4 regions of the Nonomuraea sp. NPDC003754 genome follow, and region 2 is predicted to be linked to each of the others. Evidence: riboswitches for the same ligand, from Rfam matches in the RefSeq annotation. Region 2 holds a riboswitch; each other region holds the start of a gene.
What was found. Region 2 has a riboswitch for cobalamin ahead of ACWEVS_RS40695 (ribonucleoside-diphosphate reductase subunit alpha). Riboswitches for the same ligand answer to the same signal wherever they lie in the genome.
Positions count from the first base shown of each region.

Region 1: it holds a riboswitch for cobalamin, as region 2 does, so the genes downstream of both, bluB (5,6-dimethylbenzimidazole synthase) here and ACWEVS_RS40695 (ribonucleoside-diphosphate reductase subunit alpha) in region 2, are expected to answer to the same signal.
Region 3: it holds a riboswitch for cobalamin, as region 2 does, so the genes downstream of both, cobN (cobaltochelatase subunit CobN) here and ACWEVS_RS40695 (ribonucleoside-diphosphate reductase subunit alpha) in region 2, are expected to answer to the same signal.
Region 4: it holds a riboswitch for cobalamin, as region 2 does, so the genes downstream of both, ACWEVS_RS01790 (CbtB domain-containing protein) here and ACWEVS_RS40695 (ribonucleoside-diphosphate reductase subunit alpha) in region 2, are expected to answer to the same signal.

Region 1 covers NZ_JBSGJX010000020.1:7,484-12,358, forward strand. Annotated here, with positions in the region: gene ACWEVS_RS24265 (hypothetical protein) at 1-774, shown strand, start outside; gene bluB (5,6-dimethylbenzimidazole synthase) at 854-1,486, opposite strand; cobalamin riboswitch at 1,517-1,711, opposite strand; gene ACWEVS_RS24275 (hypothetical protein) at 1,882-2,325, opposite strand; gene ACWEVS_RS24280 (MFS transporter) at 2,505-3,053, shown strand; gene ACWEVS_RS24285 (copper chaperone PCu(A)C) at 3,186-3,737, shown strand; gene ACWEVS_RS24290 (Dyp-type peroxidase) at 3,730-4,875, shown strand, end outside.
Region 2 covers NZ_JBSGJX010000054.1:23,690-28,564, reverse strand. Annotated here, with positions in the region: gene ACWEVS_RS40705 (ArsR/SmtB family transcription factor) at 1-299, shown strand, start outside; gene ACWEVS_RS40700 (tripartite tricarboxylate transporter substrate-binding protein) at 361-1,257, shown strand; cobalamin riboswitch at 1,281-1,479, shown strand; gene ACWEVS_RS40695 (ribonucleoside-diphosphate reductase subunit alpha) at 1,567-3,756, shown strand; gene ACWEVS_RS40690 (ribonucleotide-diphosphate reductase subunit beta) at 3,803-4,798, shown strand; gene ACWEVS_RS40685 (mechanosensitive ion channel family protein) at 4,812-4,875, shown strand, end outside.
Region 3 covers NZ_JBSGJX010000001.1:385,840-390,714, reverse strand. Annotated here, with positions in the region: gene cobN (cobaltochelatase subunit CobN) at 1-3,179, opposite strand, end outside; cobalamin riboswitch at 3,215-3,402, opposite strand; gene ACWEVS_RS01755 (precorrin-3B synthase) at 3,414-4,875, shown strand, end outside.
Region 4 covers NZ_JBSGJX010000001.1:393,844-398,718, reverse strand. Annotated here, with positions in the region: gene ACWEVS_RS01795 (glycoside hydrolase family 38 N-terminal domain-containing protein) at 1-1,262, opposite strand, end outside; cobalamin riboswitch at 1,513-1,642, shown strand; gene ACWEVS_RS01790 (CbtB domain-containing protein) at 1,740-1,865, shown strand; gene ACWEVS_RS01785 (CbtA family protein) at 1,875-2,810, shown strand; gene ACWEVS_RS01780 (histidine phosphatase family protein) at 2,849-3,532, shown strand; gene ACWEVS_RS01775 (VWA domain-containing protein) at 3,529-4,875, shown strand, end outside.

The sequences.
Region 1 (4,875 bases), on a different contig from region 2:
GCGGGCGGCCCGCCCGACCCGGAGACCGGCGTGGCGTGGGCCTACGTCGAGGGCGGCACCCGCCATCTCTTCGAGGAGCGCACGCCCGAAGACGCCACGCAGGTCGAGCTGGTGTCGGTGCTCCGCGCCGAGCCGACCGGGCACGACCTGGTCGACGAGCTGCTGAGCGAGCCGTCGTCCTGGCACTGGGACGACCACAGCAACTCCATGGCCTGGTGGGCGGCGGTCCTGCCGTCGCACCGCGAGGTCGTCGCCGTCAACTACCTGCCCTACCTGCTGTACCGGTGGACCCGCCCCGGGATCCACCCGCCGCACCTGGCGATACTCGCCGACGCCGACGGCCCGGCCGGTGACGCCATCGCGGTCATGCTCGCCTACTTCCTCGCCAAGGGCGAACCGAAGGCGGTGCCGCTGCTGCTGCGGATGGCGGCCCGGGACAGCCTGCCCGCCGAGGCGGTCGGCCGCCAGCTCGCGTTCCTGATCCGCCGCGCCGGACACCCGATCCCTCCGGTGCTGGACTCCCTCGCCGGCGCCGCCCGCCGGGGCGCGCACGAGCAGGTCTGGGACATCCTCAGGGGGATGCTGCCGGTGCTGCTGCCGGGCCGGGGGGAGCGGCCGACCGCCGGCCACACCGCGGCGGTGGCGCTGGCCACCGACGTGGCGGCGTGGACCGGCGCCCGAGGCGAGATCCCGTGCGTGTCCGACCACGCGGACAGCGGGCGCGGCACCCGCTTCGCCTACGAGTGCGCCCGCCTGCGCGACCGGCTCCGCTGACCGCGGAGGGCCCGCCCGTAGGAGGGGTTCTCCCGGATGGGCTTCGCGCGGGCATTCCCACCCGGCGGCCGGGCGCAGGTCACCGGTCGCCGGTCCAGCGGTCGTGGTGGACGGCGGCGTCCAGCGGGCGGCGCCGTCGCCAGCCGTGCCGTTCCAGGTCAGGGACCTCCTCCAGGTGGGAGACGGGGCCCACGCACAGCCACGCGACCGGTCGCACCACGCCGGGGACGCCCAGCAGGTCCCGCAGGAAGGACTCGCGGTAGAACGACACCCAGCCGACGCCGAGCCCTTCGGCGGTGGCGGCCAGCCACAGGTTCTGGATGGCCAGGCACACCGAGTAGAGCCCGGCATCGGCGATGGCGTGGCGGCCGAGCACCGCGGGCCCGCCCCGGTCAGGGTCGTAGGTGATCACGACGGACAGCGTCGACTCGAGCACCCCGTCGATCTTGATCCGGGCGAACCGCCGGGCGGCCTCGCCGTCGAGGGTGGCCGCGAACGTGTCCCGCTCCTGCCGTACGTGATCGTGGAAGGCGGCGCGGACGGCGCGGTCGCGCACCAGGATGAAGTCCCACGGCTGGGACAGGCCGACGCTGGGCGCCGCGTGCGCGGCCGACAGCACGCGGTGCAGCACCTCGTCGGGCACCGGCGCGCCGGTGAACTCGCCGCGCACGTCGCGGCGGCGGTGGATGACGTCGTACAGCTGGCTGATCATGGGCAGGCTCCCGCTGACTCGCGCCCCCGTGGGGGCGGTGAACGCGAGGCCGGTCTTCGGACTCCCGGATCAGCGCCTGCCCGCCGGCCTTCCCAGCCCTGTCGGGCCAGTGACTGCGCTCGCGCGCGTGGGCGGAGGCTCCCCGGTAACCGCGGCGGGCCCGTGCCGGACTCTCACCGGCTTCCCGATTCTCCCCGCGAACGCGGGGCACCTCGCAACAGTTCGCCGGGCAGTACGGTAGCCGATCACTTCACCCGCCCGGCCGGCGAGGTCGGCCGGGACTCCGGCGCCCTGCCCGCGGTCGTGTCACCACGGCCGGTGCGGGCTCGTCCAGGCTTCCTCGCGCGAGAGGGGCGGACGCGTGCGCCGCGACGTCTGCCGTGCCTGGACGGTTGTCACCGCCGGGGGGACAGCCGCAGGACGACCCGGTCGGCGGACAGGGACAGCACCTGGACGCCGATGCCGTTGACCGATCCGGTGGTGCCCGCGCCCAGTCGCGCCTGCGAGCTGACGCCTGGACCGGTGCCCTTCACCTTCACCTGGTCGCCGGTGAAGGTGACGGCCAGCCTGGTGATGCCGAAGCGCGAGCTGACGCGGAAGGACACCGCCCGGCTGAGGGAGAGCCTGCACGCGCCGTCGTAGCAGGCGCGCAGGTCGGGCGCGGGGGAGAGGCCGGTGACCGGGGACGCGGCGGTCACCAGCACGGGGGCGGTCGAAAGGCGACGGGTGGCGGCGGGCAGGGGTGCGGTCGCGCCTGCGGTGATGGGGGGCGGAGGGGCGGTGGTGCCTGCGGTGAGGGTCGCGGCGAGAAGCGCGAGGGTGGCGACTGCGAGCGGCATGGTCCTCTCTTCCTACGGTGGGTCGGGTCGGCGGCCGTTCTCCCACCCTGGGTCAGGCGCCACGCTCCGTCCACCCGTTCGGCGCAGGAGGTGGTGCTCGAGGTCGGTTGTGCGGCGAAGAATCCGCTTTGGGAGGCGGCGGGTAAGCGTGGGATGATGGCCGGGCCATGTCAGCCACGATGCCGCTTCGAGCTCTGCGAGCCGCCGCCTTCGCCGCGGTCTCGGTCATGCTCGGCATCGCCGCCCATGCGTTCGCCGGCGGGTCGGTGTCGGCGCCGTCGGTGGTGGTGGCGCTGCTGGTGTCGTTCCTGCCGGCCCAGGCGCTGGCCGGGCGGGAGCGGTCGGCGGCCGTGATCGCCGTGACCCTGGCCGCCACGCAGCTGGTGCTGCACGTGCTGTTCGCCGGCGCCCATGCCGTCGAGCCGGTGGTCGCGGGGCACGCGCACGGCCAGTCCTGGCTGGTGCCGGGCCTCGGCATGCTGGTCATGCACGGATGGGCGATCGGGCTGACGGCGCTGTGGATGTCGCACGGCGAGGCGGCCCTGTGGGCGCTGCTGCGGCGGCTGGCCGTACGGCTGCTCGTCGCGGTGCTGGCGTTCGTCGATCCGGCGGCCCGCACGGCCGTCCCCGCGCCGGCCGAGCGGCCGGCGATCCTGCGCTCCATCCTGCTCGGCCACGAGATGGGCCGGCGCGGCCCTCCTGGCGTCATGCGCACCGTTCCCGCCTGACCTCCCGTTCGAGGAGGCCGATGCGGGCCACCCCGGGAAAGGGGTGCTCCCCGGCGTCCCTGTCGTGACGGGCGCCGGGTCGACATCAGTGCCATGACACCAGTGCCGGCTCAGCCGGAAGAAGGGCTTTCCATGTTCTCGCGCGTCATCGTCGTTGTCGTCGGCGTGGCCAGCTTGGCCGCCTGTGGCGTCCAGGAGGCGGCCGACTCCGTTCCGAAGCAGGTCGCCGTGGCCTCACCCTCCGGGCCGTCCGGGCAGTCGGCTGCCGCTTCCGCGCTCACCATCACCGACCCGTGGATCAAGACCACGAAGAAGGGGATGACCGCCGCCTTCGGCACGCTCGTCAACAACTCCGGCACGGCCGTCGCCGTCGTGGCGGGCAGCAGCCCCCTGTCGCCGAAGGTGGAGCTGCACGAGGTGGTGGAGTCCGGCGGGAAGATGGTGATGCAGCCGAAGAAGGGCGGCTTCGTCATCCCCGCCAGGAGCTCCCACGTGCTGAAGCCCGGTGGCGACCACATCATGCTCATGGGGGTCACCGAGGAGGTGAAGCCGGGCGCGGAGGTTCCGTTCACGCTCGTCCTCGAGGGCGGCGGCACGTTCACCTTCACCGCCATGGGCAAGGACTTCGCCGGGGGCAAGGAGGACTACCAGCCCGGCATGGACATGAGTGGCGACCATGGCTGAGCTCGGGCTCGCGGTGAATCGCCGCCGGTTGCTGGCGGGCGGGGCCGTGGCGGCGGTGGCCGCCGTCGCCGGCTCCGTCCCCGCCGCGGGGGCGGGCACGGTCACGGCACCCCCGGTGGTCGCCGACGGCAGGGCGGTCGAGCCGTTCCACGGCCCGCACCAGGCGGGCGTGGCGACCGCGCCGCAGGCGCACGCCGTGTTCGTCGGGCTCGACCTGCGCAAGGGCATCGGCCGCGAGGAGGTGTCCAGGATGATGCGGCTGCTGACCGACGACGCCCGGCGGCTGACCCAGGGACGGCCCGCGCTCGCCGACACCGAGCCTGAGCTGGCGGCGCTGCCGTCCAGGCTGACCGTCACGTTCGGGTTCGGCCCCGGCCTGTTCGCCGCGGCCGGGCAGTCCGGGCGGCGGCCCGCGTCGGTGGCCCCGCTGCCCGCCTTCAAGATCGACAAGTTGGAGAAGCGCTGGAGCGGCGGGGACCTGCTCGTCCAGATCTGCGCCGACGATCCGCTCACCGTCGCCCACACGCTGCGGATGGTGGTCAAGGACGCCAGGGCGTTCGCGAAGGTGCGCTGGACCCAGCGCGGGTTCAGGCGGGCCGCGCACACGCAGCCGAGCGGGCTGACCCAGCGCAACGTCATGGGGCAGCTCGACGGGACGGTCAACCCGGTTCCCGGCACGCCGGAGTTCGAGCGGGCGGTCTGGATCCCGGCGGAGGGCGGCCGGCTGCAGGGCGGCACCACCCTGGTGCTGCGGCGGATCAGGGCCGAGATGGAGACGTGGGACGCCGCCGACACCGTGGCCAAGGAGTTCACGGTGGGCCGCCGCCTGGCCGACGGCGCCCCGCTGACCGGCGGGCGCGAGCACGACGCGCCCGACTACGCCAAGCTCACCCCCGCCGGATTCCCCGTCATTTCCGAGTACGCGCACATCCGCCGGGCCCACGTCGCCGACCCGAACCTGCGGATGCTGCGCCGGGTCTACAACTACGACGAGGGCGTCGCGGCCGACGGCCGCGCCGACACCGGGTTGCTGTTCGCCTCCTACCAGGCCGACATCGCCCGCCAGTTCGTGCCCGTGCAGGAACGGCTGGCCGAGGCGGACCTGCTGAACGAATGGACCACGCCGATCGGTTCGGCG
Region 2 (4,875 bases):
AGCTCGCCCCCGAGGACCGCCCGGTCCTCGCCGAGTTCCACCGGATCGGGCTGGAGGAGGACAAGCGGATCCTCCTGGAGCAGCTGCCTGCCGCCTACCAGGCCGACCCCGCCTGGGTGAAGGTGTCGCGCGCGCTCGGCCGGATGCGGCTGGACGAGCTGGAGGACTTCTTCGAGGAGTACATCCTGCTGCTGAAGAAGTACAGCCGGCGGGCCGCCGACGCCCCGCCCGAGGCCAGGCCCCTCCACATCCGGCTGCTCGCCGTTCCCGCCGACCTGCCCGCCACCCCCGAGGTGTGACGCAAGGTGATCATCCAATAACATCCTGTACAAGGGTTGGGGGCGACGGGGAGGGGCGCGCATGCGCCGTCGGGAGTTCGTGGCAGCGTTCGTGCCGGGGACGGTGGCCGCGCTGGCGTGCCTGGCCGGGTGCGGCGCCACGGTCCCCCGGCAGGGAGCCAGCTTCACCGTCGTGCCGGGCGGAGAGGCGTGGATCCCCGTCGCGAAGGTCCTGGCGGGCCAGTTCAGATACAGCGGCGTCGCCGACGGCGGGACCTCGCTGACCGTGACGGGCCTGCCCGCTCTCGCGACCGCCCTGCGCAACGGCTCCAAGGCGGCCGGCACCCCGCTGGCCAGGCTGGTGGGCGACGTCGAGGTGCTGGTCGTGCCCGCCGCCTCGCTGCTGCGCGGCTTCGACGACTTCGCCGGGCGGCTGCTCGCCGACCCGGGCGCCACGGTGCTGGCGGGCCGGCCCCAGGGCGGCACCGACCACCTGCTGTTCGGGCTGGTCGCGCGCGGGCTCGGCGCCGACGCCAGGGTGCTCGACTACGCCGGCTATCCCACCACGCACGACGCGGCCGCGGCGCTGCTCGTGGGCCGGGCCGCCGTCGCCGCCGGGCCGCTCGGCGACTGGCGCAAGCGCATCGACAAGGGCCAGGTGAGGGTGCTGGCCGTCTCCTCCGCCGAACCGGTCGACGGCATCGAGGCGCCGACGCTGCTGGAGTCGGGCGTGCGGGTCGACTTCGCCGACTGGTGCGGGGTGCTCGGGCCGGGGGAGATGACCGAGCGCGAGCACGCCCAGGCGGTCGCGATCCTCGAGGAGATCACCGGGTCCCGGCAGTGGGCGGATGCGTGCCGTACGAGAGGGTGGAAGCCGATTCCCCTCAGCGGCGGCGACTTCGGCGTGTGGCTCGGGTCGGAGACCGAGCGGACCCGTGAGGTGCTCAAGGACCTCGGCCTCATCGACATGTTGGGGTAGTTGCGCCCGCGGCCACTAGATGTAGGATCCTGCTCGTCGCTGGTTCGCCCGATCAGGGCGGAGCAAAAAGGGAAGCCGGTGCGAATCCGGCGCTGCCCCGCAGCGGTGAGCGGGAACGACCGCCGTCACGACGCACTGGGCCCATGGCCTGGGAAGCGACGGCCAGTAGGAAGCTGACGAACGCCCGCGAGTCCGAAGACCTGCCAGCGGTGTGACCTGTCCATGGCCTCGAGGGAGGGCCGGGGGGCCTCGCGGCATGCCCGCGCGCTCTCGCCTGCCCTCACGAGGCCGAGCTCGCGAGGAGAGAGCGTGACGCAGACCGTAGAGGTGGATCGCCGGCTGGCCATCGAGGAGGCCGCCGCCAGGGTGATCGCCGATCCGGAGAACTCCAGGGTGGCCGCCAGGCTGCTGGCCGAGGAGATCGCCGACGAGGCCGCCGCGCACGGCGTGCGGACCTTCTCCGAGTCGATCGCGGCCACCCACGCCGCCGGCCTGCTCCAGGACGGGCTGGCCGCCTTCGTGACCGCCCACGCCGCCGCCCTCGACGCGCTGGTGGACGAGAGCGCCGACGACAGGTTCGAGTACTTCGGGCTGCGCACCGTCTACGACCGCTACCTGCTGCGCCACCCCGACACGCGCGGCGTGCTCGAGCGCCCGCAGCACTTCCTGCTGCGCGTGGCGTGCGGCCTTTCCGCCTCGGTCGCCGAGGCCGCCGAACTGTACGCCCTGATGTCCACGCTGTCCTACCTGCCGAGCTCGCCCACCCTGTTCAACTCGGGTTCGCGCCGCGCGCAGCTGTCGTCCTGCTTCCTGCTCGACTCGCCGCGCGACGACCTCGAGGGCATCTACGAGCGCTACGGCCAGGTCGCCAGGCTCTCGAAGTACGCCGGGGGCATCGGCATCGCCTGGACCAGGGTCCGCTCCCGGGGCTCGCTCATCCGCGGCACGAACGGCCACTCCAACGGCATCGTCCCCTGGCTGCGCACGCTCGACTCCAGTGTCGCCGCCGTCAACCAGGGCGGCCGCCGCAAGGGCGCGGCCTGCGTCTACCTGGAGACCTGGCACGCCGACATCGAGGAGTTCCTCGAACTGCGCGACAACACCGGTGAGGAGGCCCGCCGCACCCACAACCTCAACCTCGCCAACTGGGTGCCGGACGAGTTCATGCGCCGCGTCGAGGCGGACCAGGTGTGGTCGCTGTTCGACCCCAAGGAGGTGCCGCACCTCACCGACCTGTACGGCGAGGCGTTCGACGACGCCTACCGGGCCGCGGAGGCGGCCGGCCTGCACACCCGCCAGATCCCGGCCCGCACCCTCTACGGCCGGATGATGCGCACGCTCGCGCAGACCGGCAACGGCTGGATGACCTTCAAGGACGCCGCCAACCGCGCCTCCAACCAGACCGCGCGCCCGGAGAACGTCATCCACCTGTCCAACCTCTGCACCGAGATCCTCGAGGTCACCAGCGACGGCGAGACCGCCGTCTGCAACCTCGGCTCGATCAACCTGGCCGCGCACCTGGCCGGCGGCTCGATGGACTGGGCCCGGCTGCGGGCCACCGTGCGGACCGCGGTGCGCTTCCTGGACAAGACGATCGACCTGGGCTTCTACCCGACGCCGGAGGCCGAGACCGCCAACCTGCGGTGGCGGCCGATCGGGCTCGGCGTGATGGGTCTGGCCGACGTGTTCTTCTCGCTGCGCCTGCCGTTCGACTCGGCCGAGGCGCTGGCGCTGTCCACGCGCATCGCCGAGGAGATCGCGCTGGCCGCCTACGACACCTCCGCCGACCTGGCCGTCGAGCGCGGGCGCCACCCCTCCTACGGCGACACGAGGGCGGCCCAGGGGGTGCTGCACCCCGACCACTTCGGCGCCGGCGACTCGCCCGCGTGGACGGCCCTGCGCGCCAAGATCGACCGGACCGGCCTGCGCAACTCCCTCATGATCGCCATCGCGCCCACCGCAACGATCGCCTCGATCGCCGGATGCTACGAGTGCATCGAGCCCCAGGTGTCGAACGTCTTCAAGCGCGAGACCCTGTCCGGCGAGTTCCTGCAGGTCAACCGGTATCTGGTCGCCGACCTGCAGCGGCTCGGGCGGTGGACGCAGGAGATGCGCGACGCGATCAAGCGGGCCGACGGGTCGGTGCAGGACATCCCCGGGATCCCGGCCGAGCTCAAGACGCTGTACCGGACCGCGTGGGAGCTGCCGCAGAAGGCGCTCATCGACCTGGCGGCGGCGCGGACGCCGTACATCGACCAGTCGCAGTCGCTGAACCTGTTCATGGCCACGCCGACGATCGGGAAGCTGTCGTCGATGTACGCCTACGCCTGGAAGCAGGGGCTGAAGACCACCTACTACCTGCGCTCGCGCCCGGCGACGAGGATCGCCCAGACGACCGTGCAGGCGACCGCTCAGCCCGCCCCAGAGCCCGCCTTCACGGTGAGCGAGGCTGTCGCCTGCTCGCTGGAGAACCCCGAGATCTGCGAAGCCTGCCAGTAGGCCCTCGCCCGCCGCGCCGACGACGACCCACCGCAAGGAGAACTACGTGCTGCTCGACCCCGGCATGGACCTGACGCTGCGCCCGATGCGCTACCCCGACTTCTACGAGCGCTACCGGGCGGCCATCCGCAACACCTGGACGGTCGAGGAGGTGGACCTGCACAGCGACCTGGCCGACCTGGCCAGGATGACGCCCCAGGAACGCCATCTCATCAACCGGCTGGTCGCCTTCTTCGCCACCGGCGACTCGATCGTCGCCAACAACCTCGTGCTCAACCTCTACCAGCACGTCAACGCCCCCGAGGCCCGCCTGTACCTGTCCAGGCAGCTGTTCGAGGAGGCGGTGCACGTGCAGTTCTACCTGACGCTGCTCGACACCTATCTGCCCGACCCGGACGAGCGCGTCAAGGCCTTCGCCGCCGTCGACAACATCCCCTCCATCCGCGACAAGGCCGAGTTCTGCTTCCGCTGGATCGACTCCCTGGCCGACCTGCGGCGGCTGGAGACCAGGGCGGACCGCCGGGCCTTCCTGCTCAACCTGATCTGCTTCGCCGCCTGCATCGAGGGCCTGTTCTTCTACGGCGCCTTCGCCTACGTCTACTGGTTCCGCTCCCGCGGCCTGCTCGGCGGCCTGGCCACCGGCACCAACTGGGTCTTCCGTGACGAGTCGATGCACATGGAGTTCGCCTTCAGCGTCGTCGACACCGTGCGCGCCGAGGAGCCCGACCTGTTCGACGACAAGCTCGGCGAGCAGGTCACCAGGATGATCGAGGAGGCGGTGGCGGCCGAGCTGGCCTTCGCCCGTGACCTGTGCGGCGATGGCATGTCGGGAATGACCGTCGAGCAGATGCGCGAGTACCTTGAGTACGTGGCCGATCAGCGGCTGCGCCGTCTCGGCCTGCCCGTCAGGTACGGAACCGCCAACCCCTTCGCGTTCATGGAGCTGCAGGACGTGCAGGAGCTGGCGAACTTCTTCGAGCGCAGGGTGTCGGCATACCAGGTCGCGGTCGAGGGCAATGTGACCTTCGACGAGACATTCTGAGACATTAGGGGGCATGATCGTGGCGCCGGTGAACTGGCTCATCCTGATCGCATCCGTCCTCGGAGCGGTCGTCTGCG
Region 3 (4,875 bases), on a different contig from region 2:
GCGGGCGCGCGGCCCGTGAGCGCTCGTACGGTGGCCACCATGCCGCCGTGGTACTGGAAGTAGTCGTCGGAGTCGGCGATGTCGTGCTCGCGGGTGTCGATGTTCTTCGCCGCGACCGCGATCCGCCGGTAGGCGCTCTCCATGTCCTGGCGGGCCGGCACGCCGTCCAGGTCGCGGCCGTAGGCGAAACCGCCCCACACCGCGTAGACCTCGGCCAGGTCGGCGTCGTCCCGCCAGTTGCGGCTGTCGATCAGCGGCAGCAGGCCCGCGCCGTACGCGCCCGGACGGGAGCCGAAGACCCGCATCGTGGCCCTGCGCTCGTCGCCGTGCGTCTCGAAGTCGGCGGCGACGTGGGCGCGGACGTAGTTGTCCTCGCCGGGCTCGTCCAGGGCGGCGATCATGCGCACGGCGTCGTCCAGCATGGCCACGACATGCGGGAAGGCGTCGCGGAAGAAGCCGCTGATGCGAACCGTGACGTCGATGCGCGGCCTGCCGAGCTCGTCGAGCGGGACCGGCTCCAGGCGGGTGACCCGCCGGGAGGCGTCGTCCCACACCGGGCGGGCGCCCAGCAGCGCGAGGACCTCGGCGACGTCGTCGCCCGCCGTCCGCATGGCGCTGGTCCCCCACACCGACAGACCCACCGAACGCGGCCACTCGCCGGTGTCGGCGCGGTAGCGGGCCAGGAGCGAGTCGGCCATCGCCTGGCCGGTCTCCCACGCCAGCTTGCTGGGGACGGCGCGCGGGTCGACCGAGTAGAAGTTCCTGCCGGTGGGCAGCACGTTGATCAGGCCGCGCAGCGGGGAGCCGCTGGGGCCCGCGGGGACGTAGCCGCCGTCGAGCGCGTGCAGGAGGTGGTCGAGCTCGTCACCGGTCCTGGCCAGCCTGGGCACGACCTCGGCGGCGGCGAACTCCAGGATCCGGACGACCAGGTCCCGCCGCGCGCCGGACGGGGCGAGGACCGCGTCGGTCACCTCGCGGGCCGCCGCCACCTCCCAGCCGCGCGCCTCCATGCCCTCCACCAGCGCCCTGGCCGTCGACTCGGCCGCGTCCACGCTCGCCAGGCCCGCCGTACCGTCCTCGGCCAGCCCCAGCGCCTCCCGCAGGCCCGGCAGCGTCTCGGCGCCCGCCCACATCTGCCGGGCCCGCAGCATCGCCAGCACCAGGTCGACCCGCACCGACCCCTCGGGCGCCGCCCCCAGCACGTGCAGCCCGTCGCGGATCTGCACGTCCTTGACCTCGCACAGCCAGCCGTCCACGTGCAGCAGGAAGTCGTCGAACTCCGTGTCGTGCGGCCGGTCGGCCAGCCCCAGGTCGTGGTCGAGCCGTGCCGCCTGGATGAGCGTCCAGATCTGCGCCCTGATCGCGGGCAGCTTGGCCGGGTCCATCGCGGCGATCGAGGCGTGCTCGTCCAGCAGCTGCTCCAGGCGGGCGATGTCGCCGTAGGTGTCGGCGCGGGCCATCGGCGGCACCATGTGGTCCACCAGGACGGCGTGCGCCCGCCGCTTGGCCTGCGTCCCCTCGCCCGGGTCGTTGACCAGGAACGGGTAGACCAGCGGCAGGTCGCCCAGCGCCGCGTCGGGCCCGCACGCGGCCGACAAGCCCGCCGACTTGCCGGGCAGCCACTCCAGGTTGCCGTGCTTGCCGACGTGCACGACCGCGTGCGCGCCGAACTCCGCCGACAGCCACCGGTAGGCCGCCAGGTAGTGGTGGCTGGGCGGCAGGTCCGGATCGTGGTAGATCGCGATCGGGTTCTCGCCGAAGCCGCGCGGCGGCTGCACCATGACCACGACGTTGCCCGCCCGCAGCGCGGCGAACACGATGTCGCCCTCGTGCACGAACAGCTCGCCGGGCGGCGGCCCCCAGTGCCGCTCCATCGCCTCGCGCAGCTCGGCGGGGAGCGTGCCGTACCAGGAGGTGTAGGTGGCGGCGGGCACGCGCACCGGGTTGGCCGCGAGCTGCTCCTCCGTCAGCCACTCCTGGTCCTGGCCGCCGGCCGCGATGAGCGCGTGGATCAGCGCGTCGCCGTCGCCCTCGGCGACGCCGGGCAGACCCTCGCCCAGGTCGTAGCCCTCGCCGGCCAGCCTGGCCAGCAGTTTCACGGTGCTCGCGGGGGTGTCGAGGCCGACCGCGTTGCCGACGCGCGCGTGCTTGGTCGGGTAGGCCGACAGCATCACCACGAGCTTCTTCTCGGCGTTCGGGACGTGCCTGAGCCGGGCGTGCCGTACGGCGATGCCGGCGACGCGGGCCGCGCGCTCGGGATCGGCCGCGTAGACGGTCAGCCCGTCCGCGTCCACCTCCTTGAACGAGAACGGCACCGTGATGATCCGGCCGTCGAACTCGGGGATCGCCACCTGCGACGCCGCGTCCAGCGGTGACAGGCCGTCGTCGTTCTCCTCCCACGCCTGCCTGCTCGTGGTCAGGCACAGCCCTTGCAGGATCGGCACGTCCAGCTCGGCGAGCGCGCCCACGTCCCACGCCGCGTCGTCGCCGCCGGCTCCGGCCGTCGCGGGCCGCGTGCCTCCGGCGGCCAGGACGGTCACCACGAGCGCGTCGGCGGTCCGCAGCGTGTCGAGCAGGCCGGGCTCCGCCGTGCGGAGCGAGGAGCAGAAGACCGGCAGTGCGCGGCCGCCCGCGGCCTCGATCGCGTCGCAGAGCGTCCGCACGAAGGCCGTGTTGCCCGCCATGTGGTGCGCGCGGTAGTAGAGCACGCCCACGACGGGACCCTCGGCGGCGGAACGCTCCCTCTCGAGCAGCCCCCAGGCCGGGGCCGGTTCGGGCGCCGCGAACCCGTTGCCGGTCAGCAGCACCGTGTCGGACAGGAAGGCGTGCAGCTCGGCGAGGTTGGCCGGGCCGCCGTGGGCGAGGTAGGCGTGCGCCTCGGCGCAGACGCCGCCGCTGACCGTCGACAGCTCCATGAGCTCGGCGTCGGGCGCCTGCTCGCCGCCCAGCACCACCACGGGCCGCGGTCCCGCGAGCAGCCGGTCGAGCCCCTCCTCCCAGGCCCTGCGCCCGCCGAGGAGCCGCACCACGACCAGGTCCGTGCCCTCGACCAGCGCGGGCAGGTCGTCGACCGTCAGCCGGGCGGGGTTTCCAAGGCGGTACGGCGCGCCGCTCGCCCTCGCGCTCAGCAGGTCGGTGTCGGAGGTGGACAGCAGCAGGACGGCCGTGCTCTCGGGCACAGGAACTCCTCCCTCGGGGTCCTCGCCCCGGTCGCGGGTGTCACGAGAGCGGGAGTCTCCTGGCTCCCGGATCGACGCTCACCCCGGCCTTCCCGTCCGTCGCCGGACAGTGGCCTGCGGTGGGGTTCGCTCCCCGGTCACAGTGGCGGGACCGCGCCGGCTTCGCACCGGCTTCCTCCGTCGCCCTCGTCTGTGATCAGACTAGAGGGTTTTGAACGGGTTACCATCCTCCCCGTGGACATAACCGACGTTTCAGGACACCTGCGCCCTGATGCGTGTCCCGGGGCCCTTCAGGTCCACACCGCCGCGGACGGCGCCCTCGCCCGGGTCCGCATCCCCGGTGGCGTCCTCACGGCGGCCCAGCTGAGCGAGGTGGCGGCGTGCGCGGCCGAGCTGGGATCGGGCGAGATCGAGCTGACCTCCCGGGCGAACCTCCAGGTCCGCGGCCTGCGCGTCACCCCTGTCACGCCCGCCGCTCCACCGGCCGGGACCCCCGCTCGCCCGGCCCCGACCGGCGTCGCGGCAGCGGGCGTGGCGCCGGACGAAGGCCCCTCAGGGGCGGTGCCGGGCGCACCGCTCGCCGGCGCGGCGCAGGCGGGGGTTTCCGCGGGCGTGGCGTCGGACGGGGTCTCCTCAGGGGCGGTGCTGGGCGCGCCGCTTGCCGGCGCGGCGCAGGCGGGGGTTTCCGCGGGCGTGGCGCCGGACGGGCTTCGGGCGGGTCCCGGACCGGGCGCGGCCGCGGCGAGCGTGCCGGTCTTCGCGGCGCGGATGGCGGCGGCGGGGCTGCTGCCGTCGGCCACCCACGAGCGGGTCCGCAACATCCTCGCCTCACCGCTGGCGGGACGCGCCCCCTCGTCCCTGGTGGACGTCCGGCCGCTGGTCGCCGACCTGGACCGCCGGCTGTGCGCCGCCCCCGAGCTGGCCGCGCTCTCCGGCCGCTTCCTGTTCGCCCTGGACGACGGCACCGGTGACGTGCTGTCCTGCGGCGCCGACGTGACCTTCCTGGCCACCTCGCCCGCCGGCGGGGTGCTGTTGCTCGGTGGGGAACGGCAGGCCGTACCCGTGACCGTTTCCGGCGCGGTTCCGCTGATGCTCGCGGCGGCCTCGGCCTTCATGGAACTGAGCGACGGCACCGCCTGGCGCGTCACCGACCTCCCGGACGGCCCGGCCCGGCTCGCCGCCCGCCTGAACCCACCGACCACCCAGGACCCCGGCCCGGCGACTCCGCGGCAGGACGCCCGGTTCCCCGGCCCGGCCCCACAGTGCGACCAGACCCCCGCGCAGGCCCGGCAGGGGGACGACCAGGCTCCTGCCCAGGCCCGGCAGGGGGACGGCCTGGAGATGGTGGCCCCGGATGTCGAGACGGCCGCGCGCGGTGCCGGGGTGCGCGACGCGGGGACCCGCCCGCAGCGTGACGGCAGGGTCGCGCTCGAGGTGGTGGTCCCGCTCGGCCGCCTGTCCGCCGGTCAGGCCGCGGCGCTCGCCGCCTGCGCCGCCGAGATCCGCGTCACGCCGTGGCGCACCGTCGTCCTGCCCGACCTGCCCGCCGACGCCGTCCAGCCGATCGCGGACCGGCTCACCGCCGCCGGGCTGGTCGCCGTCCCAGGGACGCCGTGGGCGGGCCTGTCGGCCTGCACGGGCCGCCCGGGGTGTGCGAAATCCCTGGCCGACGTCCAGCTCGACGCCAGACGCTGGG
Region 4 (4,875 bases), on a different contig from region 2:
ACCTCGGCGGCGCGCTGGGCCTGCTTGGTGTCGATGTAGGAGACGTCCTTGCCGGTGTAGACAGGGTTCATGTCGCGCGTCTGCGGGCTGAACGTGCTGGTCTCCGCCCTGACCGCGGCGAAGAAGTCGCGCGGCACCGCGCAGACGAACCTCGGCCACACGTACCGCGCCGCCCACTCCCGGTGGATCTCCGTCACCCACTTGTTCGGCGGGGTGTAGTCGGTGCCGACGGGCAGCAGCACGTTCCTGGTGGCGGCCACCGGCTTCAGGCTCGCGAACAGCTCGTGAACCGCCGCCATCGCCTCCTCCAGCGTCGCCGAGGAGTCCATCCACCAGCCCGCCGAGTAGTGCGCGGGCATGTAGTGCGTCACGACACCGAGCCCCGAGGGCGAGATCCACTCGAACTCGCTCGGGAACTGCATCAGCGTGGCGTCGTTCTTGGCCTGCTTGAAGTTCTTGCTGATCGGGCCCCACTGGTGGAAGGGGCCGCGCGCCCACGCGCTGCCGGTCAGCCCGGCGGCGGCGAGGTAGCCGGGGAACTGCGGGTCGTGGCCGAAGGCGTCGAGCTGCCATGCCGTACGGGGCTCGCCGCCGAGGATGTCGCGCTGGTAGCCGATGCCGTACACGATGTTGCGGATCGTGGTCTCGGCGCCGGTCAGGTTGGTGTTGGGCTCGTTGTAGGTGCCGCCCATCAGCTCCACCCTGCCCTCGGCCATCAGGCGGCGCAGGTCGGCCCTGCGCTCGGGGTGGGTGTCGAAGAACGGCTTCAGGTAGTCGATCTCGGCCAGCACGAACTTGTAGTCGGGGTCGCGTGCCGCGAGCGCCAGATGCGCCTCCACCAGGGCGAACGCGTTGCGCTCCCACAGCGGCCTGGTGGTCGCGTCACCCGACAGCAGCTCCCACGGGCTGGTGTAGGCGGCCTGCGTGTTCCACCAGACGGGGTCGTAGTGGAAGTGCGACACCATGTGCATCGTCCAGCCCGGCTCCTCCACGGTCACCTGGGCGGCGAGCTCGTCGCCGGCCGAGGTGACCACACACGGCAGGACGGTCCCCGGCTCGGCGTTCACCTCCAGCGGGACCTCCACCACGACGGTCCCCTCGCCGGCGGGCACGACCGCGCGTCCCGCCACGCCGTCGCCGCGCACCTCCAAGTCGGCGTCGTGCTCACCCTGCTCGGCGGTGACCCGGAGGACCTGGTACGGCTGCGCCTCCCTCCCGACGAAGAGGTCGGTCGACTCGGCGGTCAACAGGCGAACGGGCACGGGGTCTCCCTCGGCGTTCTAGGGGGCGGTCGCCGTCACACTAGGTCCTATCAAGATCAATGGCAACGTTGTCATAGCCCGCGCCCGCTCTCCCCGGGAACGCTGATCCCGGCGTTTCCTGGAAGCGGACAGTCCGTGCCCCGCCTGCGCCGGGACAGTCCTTCGTGGCGCGCCGGAAACCCCGGACGTGGGCATCTACATCTCAGAAAGGGCCCGAACAGGATCGGGTGATGTTGACGAGACCCGGAGAAAGGGATACGTTCCGGTAGATTTCGCGGCGAATCAGGGGAAATCCGGTGAGATGCCGGTGCGGACGCGCCACTGTATCCGGGGCCCACAGCCCCGGGAGCCAGGTCACCTGACCGTCGCGACCTCAACCAGCGGGACGCGTCATCCCTGAGGAGGCTTCACATGAGTGGTCTGTCCACGTCCGTAACCGCAATTCCGCTTCACCGTCTCACGCGCTGGCTGCTGGCCGTGCCCGTTCTGATGCTGCTCGCGTACCTCGTCCTCATGGACAACGGCGCGATCTCGCAGACCGGCACGCTCCTGCACGAGCTCATGCACGACGGGCGTCACCTGCTCGGCGTGCCCTGCCACTGAGGCAGCGTCATGGTCAAGTCCCTGGTGGTCAGGGGCCTGCTCGTCGGGCTCCTGGCCGGACTCGTCGCGGGCGTGTTCGCCTTCTTCGTGGGGGAGCCGCGCGTCGACGCCGCGATCGCCCTGGAGGAGGCGGCAGCCGCCGTATCGGTTGACGGCGGCGACACCCCGTCCTCCCACTATTCCGACGGCGCCGCTCAGCCGTCCGCCCCGGCGGACAGCGCGGCTCAGCCGTCCGCTCCGGCTAATGCGGCTCAGCCGTCAGCCTCGACGGATGGTGCGGCTCAGCCGTCGGCCCCGGGGGACGCGGCTCGGCCGTCGGCCCCGGCAGGCGGCGGCGAGGAGGCGCACAGTCACGACGACGGCGCTTCGGCCGGCCACAGCCACGGCGAGGAGGCCGTGGTCAGCAGGCCGGTACAGAAGGTCGGCCTCTTCCTGGCCACCGGCCTGTACGGCCTGGCCGTCGGCGGCATCTTCGCCCTCGTCTTCGCCGCACTGCGCGGCAGGGTCGGCCCCAGGTCGGAGCCTGGCCTGGCGATCGTGACGGCAGCGTGCGCGTTCGGTGCCATCACCCTGGTCCCCTTCCTGAAATATCCCGCCAACCCACCCGCTGTCGGCGACCCCGAAACCATCAACGCCAGAACGCTGCTCTACGTCGTGACGGTCCTCGTCGGCCTCGCCTCCATCGCGATCGCCGTCGCCGCCACCCGCAGGGTCACCGTGCCCGGCGTCTGGGCGAAGGGCCTGGTGGGCGGGGTGACCTTCCTGATTCCCGTGATCGCCGCGTGGGTGCTCCTGCCGCGCGTCGACGAGGTGCCGCCCGGCTTCCCCGCCTCGCTGCTGTGGGACTTCCGGCTGGCCTCCCTCGGCACCCAGGTGGTGTTCTGGGTGGCCTTCGGGGTGTTGTTCGCGGTGGCGGGCGAACGGGCGAAGGCGCGGGTCAGCTGACCAGGGTGCTGTTCGTACGGCATGCCTCGACACCGGGCATGCGTGGCGCGCGCTTCCCTACGGGGGAGGAACGCGCCGACGCGGCGAGCCTCGAAACGGCCCAGCGCCTGAGCCGAACCCTGGCCTCCGTCCTTCACCCCGGAACACCGTCATCTCCGGCACCGTCATCTCCTGGAACACCGGGTTCCGGGGTGTTCGGGGAGGGTGGAACGGCGTTCGTCGCTCCGGGGCGGGCGGCTCGGGAGACGGCCGTGGCGCTCGGGTTGGCGCCCGTGGTCGTGCCCGAGCTGGCCGAACCGGATTACGGGAGCTGGCGCGGCCTGCCGTACGAGGAGGTCGTGAAGGCCGACCCGGAGTCCTTCGCCCGGTGGCTCGCCGACCCCGGCGCCGCGCCGCGCGGTGGGGAGTCGCACGTCGAAGCGGCGGACAGGGTGGTCCGCTGGGTGGAGTCCCTTCGCGAGACCCCACCAGGCGAGCTCGCCCGCCCCGACGCCCCCTCACCGGAACCCGGCACCTCGGGGCGGTCGGGCCCGGGTTCGGGCGGGCGGGGGTGGGTGGTCGTGTGCGACGTGGCGGTGGTGCGGGCGGTGCTGGGACATGCGCTCGGCGTCGGCCCTCTCGTCGCCGCGCGATTCGACATCGCCCCTCTTTCTCTCACGCAGGTGTCCGCCTCCCGCGAGGGCTGGCGGATCGGGTACGTCAACCGGAAGGCCACACCGTGACCGCCACCTATCCCTTCAGCGCCGTCGTCGGTCTGGACGATCTCAAGCTGGCGCTGGTGCTCAACGCCGTCTCCCCCCGCGTCGGCGGCGTGCTCGTCAGGGGGGAGAAGGGCACCGCGAAGTCCACGATCGTCAGGGCGCTGGCCGCGCAGTTGCCGCCGGTGGACGTGCTGGCCGCCTGCAGGTTCGCGTGCGACCCCGTCGCGCCCGACCCCACGTGTCCCGACGGGCCGCACGAGCCGGGCGAGCAGGTGGTCACCAGGGCGGCCGCGCTGGTGGAGCTGCCGGTGGGCGCCTCGGAGGACCGTCTGGTGGGGTCGCTCGACCTGGAGCGGGCGCTGACGGAGGGCGTGAAGGCGTTCGAGCCCGGGCTGCTGGCCGCCGCGCACAGGGGCGTGCTGTACGTGGACGAGGTCAACCTGCTCCACGACCACCTCGTGGACCTGCTGCTGGACGCGGCCGCGCTCGGCACCTGCTACGTCGAGCGCGAGGCCGTCTCGGTACGGCACGCGGCCAGGTTCCTGCTGGTCGGCACCATGAACCCGGAGGAGGGCGAGCTGCGGCCCCAGCTGCTGGACCGGTTCGGGCTGACGGTGGAGGTGCGGGCGTCGCGGGACCCGTCGGAACGGGCCGAGGTCGTACGGCGGCGCATGGCGCACGACGCGGATCCGCAGGGCTTCGCGGCACGCTGGACGGCCCAGGAGGCGGAGCTGGCGGCCGGCATCGCGGCGGCCAGGGAACGTCTGGCGGCGGTGGAGCTGCCGGACGCGCGGTTGCGGCAGATCGCGGAGGTGTGCGCGGCCTTCGAGGTGGACGGCCTGCGCGCCGACCTCGTCACGGCGAACGCCGCAGTCGCGCATGCCGCCTGGCGGGGCTCGCGGGTGGTGACGACCGAGGACGTGCGGGTGGCGGCCCGGCTGTCGCTGCCGCACCGGCGGCGCCGCGACCCGTTCGACGCGCCGGGGCTGGACGAGCGGCTCCTGGAGGAGCTGCTGGCCAGGACCTCGCAGGACGAGCGCCCCGACGACGACCCCGACCCCGACCCTGACACCGGCTCAGACCCCGACACCGCCCCCGAAGGCCCCGACGGGTCCTACGGCCCCGACGGCCCCTCGGGCGGGGGCGGCACGGAGGACGGCGGTCGACCGCCGTCCGACGCCCCGGCCGCCCGCGCCGAGAACCGGCAGAACCAGGACGGACACGGCAAGGACGGGCGAGAGGCTGGCGACGCGGCGAGCGGAAACGGCGCCGCCCGGACCCCGCAGCACGACCGCGACAGCGCCCCCACCGGCCAGGACGCGTCCGTGGACGGGGAGGGCCTGGTCCAGGTGGCCGGGGTGGCG